3 regions of the Klenkia terrae genome follow, and region 3 is predicted to be linked to each of the others. Evidence: riboswitches for the same ligand, from Rfam matches in the RefSeq annotation. Region 3 holds a riboswitch; each other region holds the start of a gene.
What was found. Region 3 has a riboswitch for cyclic di-AMP ahead of UXQ13_RS12225 (VldE C-terminal domain-containing protein). Riboswitches for the same ligand answer to the same signal wherever they lie in the genome.
Positions count from the first base shown of each region.

Region 1 (7,259 bases), on a different contig from region 3:
TCCGGCAGTGGCTGGACGCCCCGGAGCTGACCCTCTACGGCGAGAGCTACGGCACCCAGTACGTGCAGACCTACGCCGCCGCGCACCCCGACCGGGTCGCCGGGCTCCTGGTGGACGGTGTGGTGGACCTGGCCACCGACCAGCCCGAGTTCGCCGTCGAGCAGGCGCAGGGCCAGTCCGACGTCCTCGTCGCCACGCTGGCCCGGTGCGACACGAACCCCGTGTGCGCGGCCGTCGCACCCGGGGACTCCCTCGCCGACTACGACGCCCTGCTCGCCCGGCTGGCCGCCGACCCGGTCACCCCGCCCGGGGGCGACCCGGTGGACGACTACACGCTGCGCGCGGCGGCGGGGTCGTCGATGGGTGACCCGTACGCCCGGCAGGAGTTCACCGACGCGCTCAACGACGCCCTGGTCGGGGACTTCGCCGGTCTCGACGCACTGGGCAACGGCGGCTACGGCCCGACGTCGGACTTCTCCGACGCGCTGTACTACGCCGTCGAGTGCCAGGACTACGACGTCGTCCCCGAGGGCGGCGACCCGCGGGCGGTGCTCGACGACTGGCTGGACGCCGGGGCCGCGGCGGGGGTCGACCAGCTGCGGCTGAGCAGCTTCTACGGCGACGTGGACTGCCTGTTCTGGCCCGGGTCGACCACCACCCCCGACTTCGCCCGCCCGGCACCCGTGACCGACCCGCCCTACCCGGTGATGGTGCTCAACGCCGACACCGACCCCGCCACCCCGTTCGTCGGTGCGCGCAGCGTGTTCCGCGACCTGGTGCCCGGCGCCGGACCGGCCGACGCCGCGATCGTGCAGCTCTACGGCCCGCACGTGATCTACGGCCGGGGCGACCCGTGCATCGACGAGCCGGTGGACGCCTTCATCACCACCGGCCAGGTGCCGGCGCAACGGGTCACCATCTGCACCTGGTGACGGTTTCCACCTCCGGCCCGCCCGGGTAGTCCGCCCGGCATGGCGAAGAAGACCCCTTTCGGTGCGATCGGCAAGGGCAGGCGCGGCATCTCCACCGGTGGGTGGTTGGTCCGCGGCGCGGCTGCCGGCGCGGCCGGGACGACGGTGCTGAACACCGTCACCTACCTGGACATGGTGCTGCGCGGCCGCGGCACCAGCAGCACCCCGGAGCAGACCGTCGAGGCGCTCGCGGACAAGGCCCACGTCGGGATCCCCGGCGAGGGCGAGACCCGGGACAACCGGGTCTCCGGCCTGGGCCCGCTCACCGGGATCGCCGCGGGCGTGGGGGTCGGCGTGCTCGCCGGGTTGGCCCGCGCGGCGGGCTTCCGGCCGAACCCCGTCGTCGGCGGCCTGGTGGCCACCGTCGGGGCACTGGTCGGCGCGAACGGCCCGATGGCCGCGCTGGGCATCAGCGATCCGCGGACCTGGTCGGCCACCGACTGGGCCGCCGACGTCGTCCCGCACCTGGCCTACGGCTTCGCCACCCACGCCACCCTGGCCGCCCTCGACCGCGCCTGACCGCCGGCCTCGAGTGACAGCTGAGGGTGGTTCCGGCGCCCTCGAGACCGCGCTGAGCTGTCACTCGGTGCGCTGGCCCCCGGGTTCAGCAACGGCCGTCCTGGCTCACCGGCGTCGGTGAGCCAGGACGCACGTCGGTGGACCCAGCTGATCCACGCCGCAGGGGTCAGCGCCAGCCGGCGGGGTCGACGCCGCCGGGGACCGGGGCGGCGGGGTCGTAGGGCTGCCGGGTGAAGACGAACGTGGCCAGGTCCAGGTGGTCGTCGGCGATCCGCAGCGTCTCGCCGGCGTAGTAGCCGTCCAGCCCGACCCAGCTGCCGTCGGCCCGCCGGGTGAACCGGCTGGCCCGTCCGCCGCGGCCGGGCAGCGGACCCAGGTGCAGCAGGCCGCCGGCCTGCGCGCGCAGCACGTGCGGCGCCGGGCCCCAGAACCAGACGCCGAGGACGTCCAGCGGCACCGGCGGCGGGGACGGCGTCCACGCAGGCCCGACGTACGGCTCGGCGGCCTTGAGGTCGGCCAGCAGACCGGGCACGAGTGGGTCCAGGCCGCTGGTGGTGTTGGCCAGCATCACCGCGCCGGCCGCCTCGGACCGGTCGACGAACACCCCGGCCAGGAAGCCCGGCATCGACCCGCCGTGCCCGACCAGCGTGGTGCCCTCGACCCGCACCACCTGCAGACCGAGCCCGTAGGCCGACCAGCCGGGCGCGGAGAAGTCCACCCCGGCGGGCACGGTCATCTCCGCCAGCGTGCCGGGGGCGAGCACGTCGCCGGTGTCGCCCAGCAGGAAGGCGGCGAACCGGCCCAGGTCGGTCAGCGTCGCCCACAGCTGGCCGGCCGCGTCCATCACCCCGGCGTCGTGCTCGGGCTCGGGCAGGACGACGTCGGCCCACGGGTGGACGGCGGTGCCCTGCGCGGCGGCACCGGACGGGCGAGGCGTCGTCCGGGTCATGCCCAGCGGTGCGAGCACCTCGGCGGTGACCGCCTCGACCCACGGCCGGCCGCGGTGCCGGGCGACCAGCTCGCCGAGCAGGCCGAAGCCGAGGTTGGAGTAGTGGAACCGGCGCGCGGCCCCGAGGACGACGTGCTCGGGGCCCAGCTGCAGGTCGGCCAGCGACCCGCCGGGCACCCGCTCCCACCAGCCGCCCGGGCTCTCGCTGGAGGCGCCGGCCAGGTGCGAGAGCAGCTGGCCCACGGTGCGGTTGCCCAGCGGGGTGCCGGGGACGTGCCGGTCCAGCGGGTCGTCCAGGCCCAGCCGGCCCTCGTCGCGCAGCCGCATCACGACCACCGCGGTGATGCTCTTGCTGATCGAGCCCAGCCGGTACTGCACGTCGATGTGCGGGTCGGCGACGTCCCCGCGCCCGGCCGACCAGGCCAGCCCGCCGTCCCGGACGACGCCGGCCACCAGGCTGGGCGCCCGGCCGTCGCGCTGCACCTGGGCGGTGCGGGCCAGCAGGGTGCGTGCGGTGGTGGGCTCGACCATCCCCGCAGGCTAGGTGGTGGTGACCGGTGCGCCCACCGGCAGCCGACCGTCGCGGACGGCCCGCCGCTCGAACCACACGGTCATGAACGGCGGCACCGAGGAGACCAGGGCCAGGACGACGGTCGGCAGGTCCCACCGCAGCACGCGCCAGGCGACCAGCGCGAGCACCACGTAGACCACGAACACCGCCCCGTGGATCGGCCCGGCGACCTGGACACCGACCTCCGACGTGCCCAGCACCCACTTCACGAACATGCCGGCCAGCAGCAGCGCCCAGCTCACCGCCTCGGCGAGGGCGACGACGCGGAAGGCACGGGCGACGGTCCGGGGTGCGAGGAGGGCGGCCACGACCTGTCCCAACGAGGCGGGCCCGGCCGGCGTCCCCGGGTGTGACGGACCCCGCACCAGACCCCCGCACCGGACCCCCGCACACGGCCCCGGACACGACGGAGCCCCGGTCACCGAGGTGACCGGGGCTCCGTGCTGCTGCGGGGTGGCTCAGCCGGCGAGGCGGCGGTACGCCGTGGGCGAGGAGCCCATCGCGTCGATGCTCGACACCTTGACCACGTCACCGGACGTCGGGGCGTGCACCATCATGCCGTTGCCGATGTAGATGCCGATGTGGCTGACCGGGGAGTAGAACGCCACCAGGTCACCAGGCTGCAGCTCGCCGCGGGAGACCGACTGCCCCATCACGGCCTGCGCCTTGCTCGAGTGCGGAGCGGCGATGCCGGCAGCGGCGTAGGCGTACTGCACCAGCCCCGAGCAGTCGAAGCTGTCGGGCCCGGCAGCGGCCCACACGTACGGGTCACCCACCTGGGCCAGTGCCGTGTCGACGGCGGTCTGCGCAGCCGCGGAGTTCGCGACCACGGAGCCCACCGGGCTGGTGGGGGCACTGCTGGAGCCACTGGAGCTGCTGGCGGCGGGCGCGGTGTCACCCGCGGCGGCGACGGCGGCGCGCTCGGCGGCGGTCAGCGCGTCGTACTGCGCCTGGTAGTCCGCGATCTGGGCGTTCAGGTCGGCCTGCTGCGCGGTGACCGCGTCCAGCTGGGCCTGGGCCTGCGCAGTGGTCTGCTCGGCCTGCTGCTGCGCGGCGGCGGCGGCCTCGTCGGCCTGCTGCGCCTCGCTGAGCACGTCGGTGTTGTGCTGGGAGAGCAGGTCCAGTGTCGCGGTCTGCTCGACGAACTCACCGGCCGAGGTGGAGGTGAGCAGCGCCTGCAGCGAGGTGAGCTGGCTGCCGCCCTGGTAGGCGGTGCGGGCGACGTCGGTGACCGAGCCGCGGGCGGCCTCGAGGGCGGCCTGGGCGGCCTGCGCGGTGGCGGCGGCCTGGTCGGCGGCGGCCTGGTCGGTGTCCAGCGCGACGCGGGCGTCGTTGAACTGCTCGGTGAGGACCTCGAGCTGCTGGCCCCGGTCGACGATCAGCTGCGCGGCCTCGGCCGAGGTCGTCGGCTCGGCGGTGTCGCCGGGGGCGGCCACGGCGGGGCTGGCGGTCAGCAGGACCCCGGCGGCGGCGAAGAGGGTGATGACGGCGCGGCGCCCGCGGAGGGCAGGGCGACGCGCGGACAAGCTGGTACTCGCCATGTGCGGCGGGTGGTCCCTTCTTCCAACGAGCCGCCTACCGAGTTAGCTGACGGATTCGGACGGGAAGTTCGCCCGGCACGTCGACCTGGGTGGTCGTCGTGCTTCACCCCAGTGCTGCGGTGGGTCCCCGGTCCACGTCCGCCCCGGTGGTGCTGGAGGGGCGGCTGTGGTTCGGCGGCGTCCGGCCGGTGCCACCAGGGAGAGGTGGCGGAACGATCCGTCCGGACGTGGCGACGGTAAGGGGGTTGCCGACTCGTGACAAGTGAGGCCCCCGCGATTGTGGACTTCTCCACGTCTGCGCCCGGAACACGCCATGAGCACGCTCACAACGCGTGAGCGGACGACTGCGACCCCGCCGGTCGGTCACCATGCCGGGATGCGCTTCGACGTGGTGGTGGTGGGCGGCGGTCACAACGGTCTGGTCGCGGCGGCGTACCTGGCCCGGGCCGGCCGGTCGGTGCTGGTCCTGGAGCGCCGGGCCGGCCTGGGCGGGGCGGCGGTGAGCGAGCAGGTCTTCCCCGGCGTCGACGTCCGGTTGTCGGCCTACTCCTACCTGGTCAGCCTGCTGCCCGACCGGGTCGTGGCCGACCTGGACCTCGACGTCCGGCTGGCCGACCGGGCGGTCAGCTCGGCCACCCTGCTCGGCGACCGTGCACCGGTCGTGGAGCGCGACCCCGGCCCGGTCACCGCGCAGTCGTTCCGCGACCTCACCGGGTCCGACGCCGAGTGGGCCGGCTGGCAGCGCTTCTACGACCGGCTGGCCACCCTGGCCGAGGACCTCTCCCCCACGCTGGTCGAGCCGTTGCCGACCACCGCCGAGCTGGAGCGTCGGCTGCGCGACCGGCAGCTGTACCGCGACCTGCTCGAGCGCCCGCTGGCCGACGTGGTCGCCGACCACCTGGACTCCGACGTCGCCCGCGGGATCGCGCTCACGGACGGGCTGATCGGCACCTCCGCCGACGTGCACGCCGCCGACGGGCTGGCCGGCCGCTGCTTCCTGTACCACCTGGTCGGCAACGGCACGGGCCTCTGGCGGGTGCCGGTCGGCGGCATGGGGGCGGTCAGCGGCGCGATGGCCGACGCCGCCCGCCGGGGCGGCGCCGAGCTCCGCACCCGGGCGACGGTGACCGCGGTCGAGACCCGCGACGACGGCGTCACGGTGCACTGGACCGACGACGACGGGACGACGCACGCGGTGGACGCCGGCCACGTGGTCGCCGGCTGCGCGCCGGCCGTGCTCGACGAGCTGACCGGGGCGGCGCCGGGCCCCCGGCCGGTGGGCGCCCAGCTCAAGGTGAACATGGTGCTGACCCGGCTGCCCCGCACCCGGTCGGGCCTGGACCCGGCGGTCGCGTTCGGCGGCACCTGCCACGTCGACGAGGCCGCCTCGCAGATCGACGCCGCCTGGGCGCAGTCCTCGGCCGGCCGGCTGCCCGACGTCATCCCGTTCGAGGTGTACTGCCACTCCCTCACCGACCCCTCGATCGTCGGGGACACCGGGCTGCACACGCTGACCCTGTTCGGGCTGCACACCCCGGCCGACCTGTTCACCGCCGACCCGGTCGGCACCCGCGAGGAGGCGGTCCGCCGTGTGGTGGCCCAGCTGGACGCCCAGCTCGAGGAGCCGCTGGCCGACTGCCTGGCCACCGACGGGGAGGGCCGCCCGTGCCTGCAGGCGTCATCCCCGCTGGACGTCGAGGCCTCGCTCGCCATGCCGGGCGGGCACATCTTCCACGGCGACCTGGCCTGGCCGGTGGCGACCGAGGCGCAGCCGGCGGGCACCTGGGGCGCGGCCACCGCCCACCCGCGCGTGGTGGCGGCGTCCAGCGGCGGCACGGTCCGCGGCGGTGCCGTCAGCGGCCTGGGCGGCTACGCGGCCGCCCGCCACCTGTTGGGGTGACCCACCGGACATCCCGTCCACAACCGTGACGCCCGCCGGGCTCAGGGATGGGATGATCCGGAGGTGACGGTGTCCATGCTCGACCGGGCCATCTACTCCTTCGGGGATGTGGACCGCCTCGTCGGCCTGCCCGCTGGCACCGCCCGTCGTTGGCTCGACGGGTACGAGCGCTCAGGGTCCCGCTACGAACCCGTTCTCCGCGAGCACTCCGACGGTTCGGCGGCCGTCACCTGGGGTGAGCTCGTCGAGGCCCGCCTGCTCGCCGAGTTCCGTTCCCGCAAGGTGTCCATGCAGAGGATGCGTCCGGCGGTCGCTGCCCTGCGCGACGAGTTCGGGCGTTACCCCCTGGCCCATGCGCGCCCCTTCCTGACCGTCGACAACCGAGAGCTCGTCCGCCGCATGCAGGATCGACTCGAGCTGGACCCCGACCTGAGTCTCGTGGTCGTTCGCAACGGTCAGGTGGTCCTGTCGGCCGCTGCGGAGCGGTTCCAGCACTCGGTGCACTACGAGGACGACGCCGTCGCACTCATCCGGCCTTCCGCAGCGACACCTGACGTGACCATGGACCCCGCCCGGTCCTTCGGGCAGCCGACTGTCCGAGGAATCCGTACCGACGCCATCGCCGAGGACTTCCGCGCCGGCAGCGAGAGGGACGAACTGGTCGAGCTGTACGACTTGACGCCGACCTTGGTGGATCAAGCGATTCGATTCGAGCTGATCGCCGCCCGCGACGCCGCCTGACCGGTGGCCGCGCTGGCGGGGGTCACGTTCTTCGCCGACGAGAACTGCCTCGGCATGGCCCGTTGCC
Region 1 covers NZ_JBAPLV010000020.1:43,855-51,113, forward strand. Annotated here, with positions in the region: gene UXQ13_RS17095 (alpha/beta fold hydrolase) at 1-932, shown strand, start outside; gene UXQ13_RS17100 (hypothetical protein) at 972-1,490, shown strand; gene UXQ13_RS17105 (serine hydrolase domain-containing protein) at 1,657-2,970, opposite strand; gene UXQ13_RS17110 (DUF3817 domain-containing protein) at 2,980-3,318, opposite strand; gene UXQ13_RS17115 (C40 family peptidase) at 3,469-4,551, opposite strand; cyclic di-AMP (ydaO/yuaA leader) riboswitch at 4,567-4,724, opposite strand; gene UXQ13_RS17120 (phytoene desaturase family protein) at 4,928-6,451, shown strand; gene UXQ13_RS17125 (DUF433 domain-containing protein) at 6,515-7,192, shown strand; gene UXQ13_RS17130 (PIN-like domain-containing protein) at 7,196-7,259, shown strand, end outside.
Region 1: linked by a shared signal. The riboswitch ahead of UXQ13_RS17115 (C40 family peptidase) and the one ahead of UXQ13_RS12225 (VldE C-terminal domain-containing protein) in region 3 are both predicted to bind cyclic di-AMP.

Region 2 (7,259 bases), on a different contig from region 3:
GCCGCCCGGGTGACCCTCGACGGCACCCCCGCGGAGCTGCTCGGCGAGGGCACGGCCGACCGCACCGCCGACGTCGAGCTGGCCCTCGCCCGGGCCACCGTGGCCTACGCGCACGAGGCGGTCGGTGCGATGCAGACCGCGCTGACCACCACCAGCGAGTACCTCAAGACGCGCAAGCAGTTCGGCGTCCCGCTGAGCAAGTTCCAGGCGCTCACCTTCCGCGCCGCGGACATGTACGTGTCCCTGGAGCTGGTCCGCAGCATCGCGCTGTGGGCGACGATGGTGCTCGACGCCGAGGGGTCCTCCCCCGAGGCCGTGCTCGCCGCCGCCGACCGGGCCCGGCTGCAGACGTCGAAGGCCGGCCGGCACATCGGCAAGGAGGCCATCCAGCTGCACGGCGGGATCGGCGTCACCGCCGAGTACTCCGTGGGGCACTACACCTCGCGGCTGACCGCCATCGACCACCTGCTCGGCGACGGCGCCTGGGCGACCGGCCGGCTGGCGGAGCGGATCGACGCGGGGACCGTCGAAGCCCTGCCGTAACCCCTGCTGCACGAGCAAGGGAGCCCTTGCGCAACGTCCTCGACGGATCCGTTGCGCAAGGGCTCCCTTGCTGGGCGGTACGGTGACGTGCTCAGGCCTGCTTGATGATCGAGACGTCGAACTCGAGCTGGACCTTGTCGCTGACCAGGACGCCGCCGGTCTCCAGCGCGGCGTTCCAGACCAGGCCCCACTCGCTGCGCTTGAGCGCCAGGGCGCCCTCGAAGCCGACCCGGGTGTTGCCGAAGGGGTCCAGCGCGCTGCCGGTGAGCGTGAAGTCCACGGCCACCGAGCGGGTCTGGCCCTTGATCGTCACGTCGCCGGTGACGGTGTACTCGTCGTCGTCGGTCTGCTCGACCCCGGTGGACACGAAGGTGATCTCGGGGAACTGCTCGACGTCGAGGAAGTCCGCCGACCGCAGGTGGGCGTCCCGGTCGGCCTGACCGGTGTCCAGGCTGCCGGCGTCGATCCGCAGCTCGACCCGGCTGGCCGTGGGGTCGGCGGTGTCCAGGTGCGCGCTGCCCTCGAACTCGGTGAAGGTGCCGCGCACCGTGGTCACCATCGCGTGCCGGGCCCGGAAGCCGATCCGGGTGTGCGCGAGGTCAACGGCGTACTCGCCGGACACGTCGGCCAGCGCCGTGGTGGCGTCGTCGAAATCGGTCTCGCCGGTCTGGCTGGCGCGGTGCTTGGCCACGGTGGACCGTCCTCCCAGGGGGTTGCAAACCCTGCAAGTCTGACGGGTGCACCTCGGTCGTGCACAGCCGGGGCCCGCGCGACCCCTGGTCAGCCGTCCGTCAGGCGCCGGCGAACAGCTCCACGGCGGCCCGCGAGAAGGCCGGGACGTCGTCGGGGTTCCGGCTGGTGACCAGGTTGCCGTCCCGGCAGACCTCCTCGTCGACCACCGTCGCGCCGCCCCGGCGGAGGTCGCCGCGGATGCTCGGGTAGGAGGTCAGCGTGCGGCCCTCCAGCACCCCGGCCTCCAGCAGCGTCCAGGGCGCGTGGCAGATCGCGGCCACCGGCTTGCCGGCGTCGAAGAACGCCGAGACGAAGGCCAGCGCGCCCTGGTCCTGCCGCAGGGTGTCGGGGTTGACCGCGCCGCCGGGCAGCAGCAGCCCGTCGTAGTCGGCCGCGGACACGTCGGCCACCAGGTGGTCGACCTGGTAGGTCGCCCCGGGGTGGATGTCGCCGTCCACGCCCTGCACGCGGCCGTCCTCGACCCCGTCGGGCACCGACAGCAGGTGCACGGTCGCCCCGGCGGCCTCGACGGCCTTGCGGGGCTCCTCGAGCTCGATCGACTCGACGCCCTTGGCGGCGAGCAGCGCGATGGTCTTGCCGGTGAGTTCAGCCATGGGGACCCGGTTCCCCGAGCCCCCGGGGGCGGAAACTCAGTACCAGCCGACGGCCTCCGACTGCGCCCAGCCGCCGCACGGCGAGCCGTAGCGCTCCTCCAGGTAGATCAGCCCGGCGTCGATCTGCCGGAACCCGTTGGAGGTCTTGGCGATCCCGGTGCCGGCCCAGGTGGAGTTCAGGAACTGCGGGATGCCGTAGGCGGTGGAGGTGGGGTTCTGCGCGTCGGGGTTCCAGCCCGACTCCCGGCCCCACAGGTTCTGCAGGCAGGAGAACTGGCTCGCGTCGCCGTCCAGCTGGGCGAGGGCGTAGTCGTGGAAGTCCGACGTGGTGGCGTTCTCCGCGGCGGCCTCGGCGTCGGCGGCGGCCTGCGCCTGGGCGGCGGCCGCGGCCTCGGCGGCGGCCTGCGCGGCCGCGGCGGCCTGCGCGTCGGCGGCGGCCTGGTCGGCGGCGGCCTGCACCTGGGCGGCGGTGGCCTCGTCGGTCTCGCGCTGCGCGCGGCTGGCGGCCAGCTCCTGCAGGTGCCCGGACAGCTCGGTGGCCGCCTCGGTGCTGTCGGCCGGTGCGGTGATGCCCAGCTGCTGGGCCACGCTGACGGCCTGCGCGGCGGGCTCGGTCGTGGTGTCGGCCTCGGCGGCGGGTCCACCGCCCACCAGGACGTTGACCAGGACGGCGCCGGCGGCGGCCGCGGCCAGGTACACCGCCGGACGGCGGACCGGGGCCAGGCGGTGGCGTCCGCGGGCGACGGCGGCGACCGTCTCCTCGGCGGAGCGGACCACCTCGAACTCGGCGGTGATGGTGCCGACGCGGAGGAGGGGCTGCTGGCCGTCGCGGCCGGCGGGTCGTGCGGAATGGCGTGCGCTCATGCGGGCGGGGCTGGTCCTCGTCTTCCGGGTGCACGGACCACGTCGGTCGGTGCTGCCGCCTACCGGGTTAGCTGACGGATTCGGGCAGGAAGACGCCCTACCGCTCGGCCCGCGGGAGCGGGTCGGGCGGATTCACCCCAGTGCTGCGGTGGGTCCCCGATTCACCTGGTGCCGTGGGCTGCGCTGCCCCGACGGTGACTCAGCGGCGTCCGGTGCGGTCTCCCGGGGAGGGAGGTGCGGCCGACCGGACAAGCCCACGTTACGAGTCCGTGACAGAAGAACACAAGCGGCGGGGTCGAGTTCCACAGGTGTTGTTCGGCTCAGGGCAGTCGCCACACCGTGGTGCGGCGCGCGACGTCCACCCCGGAGTCGGGGACGTCGTACCCGGCGACCTCCCGCAACCCGTCGGGCAGCTGGGACCGGCCGGGGTCGCCGACCAGGACGGCGGCCCCCCGCGCCCAGGCGGTGAACAGCCACGGCCGGACCCGGTCGGCCATCCGCAGGTCGTAGAACACATCGCCGGCCAGCACCACGTCCACCTCCGGCAGGTCGTCGTCCAGCACGTCGCCCACCGGCTCGACCACCGCGACGCCGTTGGCGGCTGCGTTGAGCGGCATCACCGCCAGCGCGTACGGGTCCACGTCGCTGGCCAGCACCCGCTCCGCACCGGCCAGGGCGGCCGCGATCGCGACCAGGCCGCTGCCGGCGCCCAGGTCCAGCACCGTGCGCCCGGCGACCAGCCCGGGGGTGTCCAGCACGTACCGGGCCAGCCCCTGCCCGCCGACCCAGGCGGCCGCCCAGAACGGCGAGGCCTCCCCCGGGCCCGGGACGCCGTCCACCCGGCCCTGGTCCTCCATGGCCTGCCACAGGACGGCGACGTCGTCGGCCAGGTGCAGCGCCACCTCGGGCACCAGCGGCGGGCGCACCAGCCGGGTGTGCCGCGCGAAGAACCCGGCGGGCACGCTCACCGGCGCCGCATGCGGCTGGCCATCGCGGTGTACAGCGGGGTGAGGACGACGCCGTCCCCGGCCAGGCGGTCGCGCAGCCGCCGGCGGTGGGTGAGCACCCCGGCCAGCCCGATCGCCCAGAACAGGTACTGGACGGCGAAGGCGGCCTTGAACGAGCCCAGGTCGTAGTCGGTGGAGGCGCCCGGGGTGAGCGCGTCGAGCACCGCCCCGACGGCCAGGACGGTCAGCAGCGAGGCGACGAACCCGCCGATGTTCACCACACCGGTGGCGCTGCCCAGCCGGTGCACCGGGTTCCAGGTGCGGGCGTAGTCGAAGCCGATCATCGAGCCCGGCCCGTTGGTGGCCAGCACGACGACCAGCACCACGAGCAGCCAGAGCGGGGCCCGGCCCGGCCACAGCAGGACGACGGTCCAGGCGGTGATGGTGGCCCCGGAGATGCCGAACACCAGGGCCGACCGGCGCAGCGGCCAGCGCCCGCACAGGGCGCCCAGCAGCGGGCCGACGCCCATGCCCACCACGACCAGCAGGGTGAGCAGCCCGGCCGCGGTGCCGGCGGACAGCCCCTGGCCCAGCACCAGGAACGGGTAGCCCCACAGCAGCGCGAACACGGTGCCGGAGAACTGGGTGACCAGGTGGGTGTACAGCCCGATCCGGGTGCCCGACTCGTGCCAGGCGCCGGCCACGTTCTCCCGGATCTCGGCCCAGCCGGCCACCGGCGCCACCGGGGTGCCGGGCGGGGCGTCCTTGAGCGCGGCGACCACCAGGACGACGACCAGCACCCCCAGCGCCGCGGCGCCGGTGAAGGTCGCCGTCCAGGAGGTGTGGTGCAGGGCGAGGACCAGCGGGTAGGCCGCCGCGATCTGGCCCACCTGGCCGAGGATGCCGGTGAGCTGGGTGATCACCGGGACGGTGGGCCCGGAGAACCACAGCGTGACCACCCGCAGCACGCTGATGAACGTCATCGCGTCCCCGGCCCCCACCAGCACCCGGGCGGCGATCGCGGTCGGCACGTCGGTGGCGTGGGCCAGCAGCAGCTGCCCGGCGGCCATGGTCAGCGCTCCGGCGGCGACCATCGTGCGGGAGCCGAAGCGGTCCAGGGCGATGCCGACCGGCACCTGCAACCCGGCGTAGACGGCCAGCTGCAGGACCAGGAACAGGCTGACCGCGGACGCCCCGGCGGAGAACCGCTCCTGGGCGTCGACGGCGGCCACGCCCAGCGAGGCGCGCTGGAAGACCGCGACCGCGTAGGCGAGCAGCCCGACCACCCAGACGACGTAGGCGCGGCGGGAGTTCACGCCTCACGATGACACCACTCGTCGACACGGCATTCCCGCCCCGGCAGGATCGACCCGGTGCGGGAGGAACTGGGACGGGTCAGCGGGCCGCACGGCGAGGTCGCGCTGTGGCGCCGGACCGACGACGACGGCGCGGTCGTGACCGAGCTCGTGGTGGACGGCGTGTTCGCGATGGACGACGTGGACACCTCCACCGAGCGCGCGCTGGCCACCGAGGCGCTGGCCCGGGTGGACGGCGCCGAGCTGGCCGTGCTGGTCGGCGGGCTCGGCCTGGGCTGGACCACCGCGGCGGTGCTGCGCTCCCCCGGGGTGGCCGAGGTGGTCGTGGTGGAGCTCGAGGACGCCCTGCTGGGCTGGGCCGCCGACGGGCTGCTGCCGGGGCTGCGGAGCACCGCGGACCCCCGGCTGGACCTGGTGGCCGGCGACGTCGCCTGCGCGTTCACCCCGGGCCGGTACGACGTCGTCCTGCTCGACGTGGACAACGGACCCGAGTTCCTGGTGCACGGCTCGAACGCCGGCCTCTACGGGACGGCCGGGCTGACCCGGGCGCTGGCCGCCCTGCGCCCGGGCGGGGTGCTGGCCATCTGGTCGGCCGACCCGGCCCCGGCGCTGCTCGAGCGGCTGGCCGACACCCCGGGCACCCGGGACGTCGAGCAGCTGGTGCTCCCCGTCGAGCGCGAGGGCCGGGTGTTCGAGTACGCGATCCTGCTGGCCCGCTGCGGCTAGGTGTTCTGCTGTCCCGTGGGGCAGCTGCACCCCGGGTTGGTCAGCACACCGCGGGCGACCTGGTCGGCGCTGGCCGCGCAGTACCGGGCGGAGATGCGGTCGTGGGCCGACAGCGGGTGCGGGCACACCGGGCAGAGCGCCTGGCCCGGGTCCTCGGCGTGGGTGGCGGTGGGGGTGTTGCTGGGGGTGTCGGTCGTGGTCGGGAGGGTGCTCAACGCGGACGACCTGACTGCGCCGGACGACGGCGCGGTGGGGAGTGCACCCCGATCTGGGAGCTCCCACGCTACGCGACGCAGAGAACTGCGTAAACGGTGTTTGCTGGTGGCGCTGGGCGGACATCAGGTCGGCATGACCTCTCCGAGCGACACCACCGAGACCCGCACCTTCGCCGACCTGGGCAAGGAGATGTGGTCCTACCTCACCGGCAAGGGTGCGGCCATCAACTACGAGTTCGTCGACATGACCGTCGAGGTGCCCCGCGAGATCGGCGCCGACGCGCCCCGCGCGACCTGGAAGCTCAACGGCACCCTGCGCATCACCACCGCCGAGGGCGTCTCCCAGGGATGACCACCGGCCCGCTCGCCGTCCGGGCCGACCTCACCCTGGAGTCGGGCGGGCTCACCGCCCGGCTGACCGGCGACGGCACCCGCCTGGTGCTCGACGCGTCGGACCCGGTGGCCCTGTGGCGGGCGGCGGCCGGGATCCCCTGTCCGGCCGGCGTCACCGTGCGCCGCGGTCCCGGAGCCCTCGGCGAGCTCGCCGGGGTGCTCGCCGCGCAGGGGCTGCACCTGGACGTCACCGGTCCGCGCGGCCGGATCGCCGAGCTCGGGGCCGGCGTCTCTTCCCCGACCGGGCGGGTGCTCACCGGGTCCCCCGCCGTCCGGCCGGGGTCCGTGCGCACCGTGGCGGCGACCGTCTCCACCGGGCTGCGGCTGCGCCCCGGCCTGCTGCTCGGCGCCGCGGCCGCCGTCCTGCTCCTCCGCCGGCTGGTCCGGTCCCGCTAGTCCCCCGCCGACACCGTGGCGGCCCAGTCCCGGGCCGCCACGGTGAGGGCGTCCACGTCGACGTCCAGCGGCACCCCGCCGCCCAGCCGCGACCCGGTCGCCGGGTCGGTCCAGGCCGCCGGCCCGGACAGGTGCACCCGCAGCAGCCGGCGGTCCTCCCGGGCGGCGTCCAGCACCCAGGACAGCGACGGGTCGGTGAAGACCAGCCCCTCCCCCAGCACGCCGTCGGGCCGGTCGGCCACGGCGTGCAGCCAGCCGGCCAGCCGGTGGCCGTCCCACGGGGTCAGGCAGGGCTCGCGGAACACCCACTGCCGGCCGTCGGCGGTGCGCACCTCGCCGCGCACGAGCAGCAGGGTCTGCGTCCAGTCCGGCCGGTCCAGCTCGACCGCCCGGACCTCGAGGGTCTGCCGGCGGAGCACGCGCAGGTCCAGCACCGCGCCGTCCACCGACTCCAGCCTCATGCCGGCGGCCGGTCCAGCAGGGCGGCCATCTCGTCGAGGCCGAAGAAGGCCG
Region 2 covers NZ_JBAPLV010000034.1:15,868-23,126, reverse strand. Annotated here, with positions in the region: gene UXQ13_RS21325 (acyl-CoA dehydrogenase family protein) at 1-543, shown strand, start outside; gene UXQ13_RS21320 (YceI family protein) at 635-1,234, opposite strand; gene UXQ13_RS21315 (type 1 glutamine amidotransferase domain-containing protein) at 1,335-1,889, opposite strand; gene UXQ13_RS21310 (aggregation-promoting factor C-terminal-like domain-containing protein) at 1,926-2,753, opposite strand; cyclic di-AMP (ydaO/yuaA leader) riboswitch at 2,812-2,930, opposite strand; gene UXQ13_RS21305 (class I SAM-dependent methyltransferase) at 3,074-3,721, opposite strand; gene UXQ13_RS21300 (MFS transporter) at 3,718-5,016, opposite strand; gene UXQ13_RS21295 (polyamine aminopropyltransferase) at 5,074-5,742, shown strand; gene UXQ13_RS21290 (RGCVC family protein) at 5,739-5,957, opposite strand; gene UXQ13_RS21285 (hypothetical protein) at 6,091-6,309, shown strand; gene UXQ13_RS21280 (hypothetical protein) at 6,306-6,746, shown strand; gene UXQ13_RS21275 (WapI family immunity protein) at 6,743-7,207, opposite strand; gene UXQ13_RS21270 (ankyrin repeat domain-containing protein) at 7,204-7,259, opposite strand, start outside.
Region 2: linked by a shared signal. The riboswitch ahead of UXQ13_RS21310 (aggregation-promoting factor C-terminal-like domain-containing protein) and the one ahead of UXQ13_RS12225 (VldE C-terminal domain-containing protein) in region 3 are both predicted to bind cyclic di-AMP.

Region 3 (7,259 bases):
CCGACCCCGACCAGGCCGAGCGGCTCTACGAGGCGCTCGCCGAGTTCGCCGCGGTCGAGCCGGCCCCGCCCGGCCGACGGGTCGCCGCCGTGACCTTCGAGCTGGACGGCGCCCGCTGGGTGGCCGCGGTCGGCGAGGAGCTGACCGGCACCAGGACGACGAGCCGCATGCGCCGCGGCGAACTGCTCGAGCTCACCGAGGAGCTCACGTCGCCGACCCGGGTGCTGGCCATCTACCCGGGCCCGCCCTGCACCGTCGTCACCGACGCCGCACCGATCACCGGCGCGACCTCGGACTGGGCGAACCCCTTCACCGTGACCCCGGACGAGGTCACGCCCTTCACCGCCTAGAGCGAGAGCAGCACGGACCGCAGGACGACGACACCCAGGAAGACGACGGTGAAGGCAAGGTCGATGCCCATCCCGCCGATCCGCAGGGGCGGGAGCACCCGCCGCACCGGGGCGATCACCGGCTCGGTCACCCGGTGCACCAATCGGCGGGCACCGCCGAGGCGGGCGCCGCTGGCCGGGGCGAGCACGCCCACCCAGTCCACGACGACGCGGGCGATCAGCACGAGCTGGAACAGCAGCAGCACGAAGGCGAGCAGGGCGAGCATCAGGTCTCCTCGGGTCAGGGCACCACCGTCCCCGGCCTGGCCCAGCGTGGGCTGTGCGTGACCTGGGAGTTGCCCGCATGCGCACGGGACCGTTTCGGCCCCCCTCCGCGCTGGGGAGGACGCCGTGGTCACTCCGGCCTGGAGACCACGGGTGCGGTGCGCGCACGACCCGAGAGGAACCAGCGATGAAGGCAGTGACCTGGCACGGCAAGGGCGACATCCGGGTGGACGAGGTCCCCGACCCCACCATCCAGCAGCCCACGGACGCGGTCATCCGCGTGACGACGACGAACATCTGCGGCTCGGACCTGCACCTGGTCGAGCCCCTGGCGGCGTTCATGAACGTGGGCGACGTGATGGGGCACGAGACCATGGGCGAGGTGGTCGAGGTCGGCGGCGAGACCGGCGACCTGCGGGTCGGCGACCGGGTCTCCATCCCGTTCCAGATCTCCTGCGGGCACTGCTGGATGTGCAACCAGGGGCTGTACACCCAGTGCGAGACCACCCAGGTGCGCGACCAGGGCTCGGGCGCCGCGCTGTTCGGCTACTCGTCGATGTACGGCTCCGTCCCCGGCGGGCAGGCCGAGTTCCTGCGGGTGCCGCAGGCGCAGTTCACCCACATCAAGCTGCCCGAGGGCCCGTCCGACGACCGGTTCGCCTACCTGTCGGACATCCTGCCCACCGCCTGGCAGGCCGTGGAGTACGCCAAGGTGCCCGACGGCGGCACCCTGGTCGTGCTGGGCCTGGGCCCGGTGGGCGACTTCGCGGCCCGGATCGGCAAGCACAAGGGCTACCGGGTGATCGGCGTCGACCTGGTGCCCGACCGGCTGGCCCGGGTGCGGGCCCGCGGCATCGAGGTGGTCGACCTGCGCGAGCACGAGGACGACCTGGGCGACGCCATCCGGGACATGACCGACGGCCGCGGCCCGGACTCCGTCGTGGACGCCGTCGGCATGGAGGCGCACGGCTCCCCGGCGACCACCTTCGTGCAGAAGGCGGCCGGGCTGCTGCCCTCCGCGCTGGCCGCCCCGATCCAGAAGGCCGCCGGCGTCGACCGGCTCGCCGCGCTGTACTCGGCGATCGACATCTGCCGCCGCGGCGGCACCATCTCGCTGTCGGGCGTCTACGGCGGTGCGGCCGACCCGATCCCGATGCTCACCCTCTTCGACAAGCAGCTCGGCCTGCACATGGGCCAGTGCAACGTGAAGCGGTGGGTGCCCGAGATCATGCCGCTGCTCACCGACGACGACCCGCTGGGCGTGGACACCTTCGCCTCCCACCGCCTGCCCATCAGCCAGGCGCCGGAGGCCTACGCCAAGTTCCGGGCCAAGGAGGAGGGCTGGCAGAAGGTGCAGCTGAAGCCGGGCCTCGTACCGTCGGAGGGGTGAGCAGCACGCAGACCACCGTCCAGCTCGGCCACCGGTTCGCCGACGCCCTCCCGGAGCTGTCCGTCCCCTGGCAGGCCGACGAGGCGCCGGACCCGCGGTTGCTGGCCCTCGACGAGGGCGTCGCCGCGGGCCTGGGGCTGGACCCGGCGTGGCTGCGGTCGCCGTCCGGCCTCGCGTTCCTCACCGGGACGCAGGTGCCGGACGGCGCCCGGCCGGTCGCGCAGGGGTACGCCGGCCACCAGTTCGGCAACTACAGCCCGCGGCTGGGCGACGGCCGGGCGCTGCTGCTCGGCGACCTCGCCGGGCTGGACCTGCACCTCAAGGGGTCCGGGCGCACCCCGTGGTCGCGGGGCGGTGACGGGCTCGCGGTGGTCGGCCCGATGCTGCGCGAGTTCGTGGTCAGCACCGCCATGCACGCGCTGGGCATCCCCACCACCCGCTCGCTGGCCGTGGTGGCCACCGGGCGGACGGTGCAGCGGGAGACGCCGCAGCCCGGCGCCGTGCTGGCCCGCACCGCCTCGAGCCACCTGCGGGTGGGGTCCTTCCAGCTGGTGCGGGCCACCGAGGACGTCGATCTGCTGCGCCGGCTGGCCGACCACGCGATCGCCGCGCACGTGCCGGCCGCCGCCGACGCCGACAACCCGGCGCTGGCGCTCTACGAGCACGTCGTCGCCGTCCAGGCCGACCTGCTCGCCCGGTGGATGCTGGTCGGGTTCGTGCACGGGGTGATGAACACCGACAACATGACGATCTCCGGCGAGACGATCGACTACGGCCCGTGCGCCTTCCTGGACGCCCACGACGCCGACACCGTGTTCAGCTCGATCGACTCCGGTGGCCGGTACCGCTACGGCAACCAGCCGCTGGCCGCGCAGTGGAACCTGGCCCGGCTGGCCGAGGCCCTGCTGCCGTTGATCCACGAGGACCCGGAGCAGGCCATCCCGACCGCGGTGGCGGTGCTGGAGACGTTCCTGCCCCGCTACGAGGTGGCGTGGGCCGCCGGGATGCGGGCCAAGCTCGGGCTCGGCCCGGACGTCGACACCGACGCCGACCCGGCGCTGGTGACCGACCTGCAGGCGCTGCTGGACGCGAACCACCCCGACCACACCGGGTTCTTCCGGGCGCTGGGCGCGGCGGCCCGCGGGGACGCCGAGCCGGCCCGCCGGCTGGTGCTGGACCTGGCCGGGTTCGACGCCTGGGCCGCGCGCTGGCTGGCCGCCGGCCCCGACGCGGACGCCATGGACCGGGTCAACCCGGTGTACGTGCCGCGCAACCACCTGGTCGAGGAGGCGCTGGACGCCGCCACCGCCGGCGACCTCGGCCCGGTCGAGCGGCTGGTCGAGGTGCTCCGCCGTCCCTTCGACGAGCGCCCCGACCTCGCCCGCTACGCCGAGCCGGGCCCGGCCGGCGGGTTCGTCACCTACTGCGGGACGTGAGTCAGCGGTAGTTCACGTGCACGTGGTCCTCGTGGTTGGCGGTGACCCCGCCCCGGTCCTCCATCGCCACCCAGGACCCACCGGGTGAGGACAGGATCCGACGCTGGTAGATGAGGTACTCGACCCCGAGTTCCGACCAGTTGGCGATCTGGTAGTCGATGAGGGCGTTCCCCAGGTCCTCGTCGCCGAGCACCATGTAGTCCAGCGCGAGACCGGACGGGTGACCTCCCGGGTCGGTGGCGCTGGCCCGGGTACCGCCGATGGTGATGGCCCCGGCACCCGGGACGTTGCTCACCACGGCGTCGGCCGCGGCCTGGGTCACCGGGCGGACCGGGCCCGCGGAGTTCGTGATCTGCGCAACGCCTGCGACGGCGGCCGTCGACACCGATGCTTCGGCCGCCGACTCCGCTGCCTGGGCTGCGGCTGCGGCCGTGGCGGCCTCGGCGGCAGCGGCCACCGCGGCGGCGGCCTCGGCCGCGGCGGCGGCCTGCTGGTCGAGCACGGCCTGGTCGGTGGCAGCCTGCGCGGCGGCGGCGGCGACCTGCTGGTCCTCACGCGTGCTGCGGCTGGCGGCCAGGTCGGCCAGCTGGCCGAGGTCCGGGGAGGTCTGGGCGGTCAGGCCCAGCTCCGCGGCGACGCTGGCCGGCTCGGCCACGGCGACGGGGGCCGCGGGGGCAGCACCGACCAGCACGTTGGCCAGGACGGCGCCGGCGGCGGTGACGCCGAGGTACATCGCCGGGCGGTGCCGACGGGAGGGAGCGCGGTGGTGCCGCGCACGGGGGGACGCCATCCGGCGGAACTCCGATGTCTTCCAGTGGCCGCCTACCGAGTTAGCTGACGGGTTCGGGCGGGAAGTCGCCCTACCCCCTGCCGGTCACGTTCGACCAGCAGCGGGATGCACCCCAGAACTGCGATGGGTCCCCGGCTCGCCCTCGCGGGCGACTCGACGGCGTCACCCCTGCGGGGCGACGGCACCACGGTAACCACCTGCACAGCTCCGACCAAGGAATCACGGGCGATTCGTCACGTGATGTCGCCCGCGCGTGACAGCATCCCGCGCGTGAGCGAGCACCCCGCCGTCCGAGCGCTGCAGGACCTCGTCCGCCAGCCCACCGTCGCCGAGCGCGACCCGGCCCGCACCGACCCGGCGCCGTTCGTCGCGCTGCGGGCGGCGCTGGCCGAGCACTTCCCGCGGCTGCACGAGCTGGAGCGGATCGAGATCGAGCCGCACGCGGTGCTGGTCCGCTGGCCCGGCCGGACCGATGCCGGTCCCGTCGTCCTGATGGCGCACCTGGACGTCGTCCCGGTCGAGGGCGCCTGGACGCACCCCGCCTTCGGCGCGGAGATCCACGACGGCATGGTGTGGGGCCGCGGCACGCTGGACGACAAGGGCGCCGTGGTGGGCATCTGCGCCGCGGTCGAGCAGCTGCTGGAGCGCGGCTTCGTCCCCGCCCGCGACGTGTGGCTGTCCTTCGGTTCGACCGAGGAGGTGTCCGGCACCACCGCCACCGACGCGGTCGACGAGCTGCGCCGGCGCGGCGTCGCGCCCTGGTTCGTGCTCGACGAGGGCGGCGCGGTCGCCGCCGACGCCTTCCCGCTGGTGCGGGCCCCGCTGGCCGTCGTCGGGGTGACCGAGAAGGGCGTCACGTCGGTCGAGCTGGTCGCCGAGGGCGCCGGGGGCCACGCCTCCACCCCCGCCCGCGGCGGGCCGACCGCCCGGCTGGCCGCGGCGATCACCGCGCTGGAGAAGGCGCCGCTGCCGCTGCGCGCCCCCGCCCCGACGCTGGAGCTGCTCCGCCGGCTCGCCCCGCACCTGCCCGCGCCGCTGCGCCCGGTGCTCGGCCGGGCCGACCGGCTGGCCCCCGTGCTCACCCGGGTGCTGCGGGCCGCCGGCGCCGAGGCCGCCGCCATGGTCCGGACGACGGTCGCGGTCACCACGCTGTCCGGCTCCCCCGCCCTCAACGTGATCGCCTCCACCGCCCGAGCCGGGGTGAACATGCGGGTGATGGTCGGCGACACCGTGGACGGCGTGCTGGACCACGTGCGCCGCACCGTCGGGCCCGGCATCCGCGTCGAGGTCGTGGAGCGCAACGAGCCCAGCCCGGTCTCGCCCTGGGACGACGGCGCGTTCGCGCTGCTGGAGCGGATCACCGGCGAGCTGTTCCCGGACGCCGTCCCCACGCCCTACGTGATGATGGCCGCCACCGACGCCCGCTTCTTCACCGGCCTGTGCGACCGGGTCTACCGGTTCACCCCGTTCCGGATGACGAAGGACCAGCGGGCGACCATCCACGCCGCCGACGAGCGGATCGGCGTCGCCGATCTGCTGGCCGGGGTCGACTGGTACCGCCGCCTGGTCGAGGAGCTGCCGGCATGAGCACCGTGACCCGCCCGGGCGCGCAGACCCTGTTCGCGATCGTCGGCGCCCTCTCGGTGGTCGAGGTGGCCAGCGGCGTGCTGCAGGGCTTCTACACGCCGGTCTTCACCGACGTCGCCCGCGCGCTGGGCATCGGCGACGGCGACGTGAACTGGTTCGAGGCCGCCCAACTGGTGGCCTCGGCGCTGCTGGTCCCGGTGCTGGCTCGGCTGGCCGACCTGCACGGCCACCGGCGGGTGCTGCTGGTGTCCACCGCGGTCACCGCCCTCGGCACGTGGGTGATGGCGCTGGCCCCGACCACCGGCGCGGCCGGGTTCGGCGTGTTCGTCGTGGGCTCGGCGCTGCAGGGCGCCTACGTGGTCTGGCTGCCGCTGGAGGTGGCGGTCGTGCACCGCCGCGCGGCCGCCGACGACCGGCGCACCCGTCGGGCGGCGGGCACGCTGGTCGCCTTCCTGCAGGTGGGTGTGCTGGTCGGCGCGCTGAGCAGCGGGGCGCTGGTGACCGTGCTGCCGGTCCCGGTGCTGCTGGCCCTGCCGGCCGTCGTCGTCACCCTGTGCCTGGCCGTGGTGCGGTTCGGCATCGAACCGGACAGGGCCCGGGCACCGGGTCGCCTGGACCTACCCGGCCTGGCCCTGCTGACGACCGCGCTGCTGCTGGTGATGGCCGGGCTGGTCGCCGTCCGGCTGCTCGGGCCCGGCGCCGTGCTGCCCTGGCTCCTGGTCGCCGCGGGGCTGGCCACCCTGGTGCTGCTGGTCCGGGTGGAGGCCCTGCAGGCCGAGCCGCTGGTCGACGTGCCGGTGCTGGCCGCGCCGGGGCAGTGGCCGATCCAGCTCACCGCGTTCCTGTTCGGCATGTCCGTGCTGGGCGCCCAGGTGCCGCTGTCCACGTTCGCCCGGGCCGACCCCGCGGTGACCGGGTACGGCCTGGGTGCAGCCGCGTCGTTCGTCTCGGTGCTGATCGGGCTCTACGTGCTCACCCTGCTCGCCGGCGCGCTGCTGCTGCCGCTGGTCGCCCGCGCGCTGGGCACCCGGGGCGCGATGGCCGCGGGCTGCGCCACGGTCGCCGTCGGGTACGCCCTGTGGCTGCCGTTCCACGACACCGCGGCGCAGGCGCTGACCAACATGGGCGTGGCCGGCGTGGGCTCGGGCCTGCTGGTGGCCGCGCTGCCGACGGCCGCGGTGGCCGCCGCCCCGGCCGACCGGACCGGGTTCGCCGCCGGGATGACCAACACCACCAAGACCATCGGCGGCGCGATCGCCTCGGCGGTCTTCGCGGTCGCCCTGGCCGCCACCGGCGGCATCGACGACCCCACGGCCGGCGCGGCCCCGCTGTCGGGCTACCTCACCGTGTGGGCGGTCTGCGCGGCGACGGCCGCCGTCGCCGGGGTCGTCCTGGTCTCCGTACGCCAGCGGCCCGGGACCGAGTCGGTTCCGGGCCGCTGA
Region 3 covers NZ_JBAPLV010000012.1:55,226-62,484, reverse strand. Annotated here, with positions in the region: gene UXQ13_RS12245 (hypothetical protein) at 1-350, shown strand, start outside; gene UXQ13_RS12240 (YggT family protein) at 347-616, opposite strand; gene UXQ13_RS12235 (zinc-dependent alcohol dehydrogenase) at 802-2,004, shown strand; gene UXQ13_RS12230 (protein adenylyltransferase SelO) at 2,001-3,440, shown strand; gene UXQ13_RS12225 (VldE C-terminal domain-containing protein) at 3,442-4,173, opposite strand; cyclic di-AMP (ydaO/yuaA leader) riboswitch at 4,245-4,399, opposite strand; gene UXQ13_RS12220 (M20/M25/M40 family metallo-hydrolase) at 4,501-5,817, shown strand; gene UXQ13_RS12215 (MFS transporter) at 5,814-7,259, shown strand.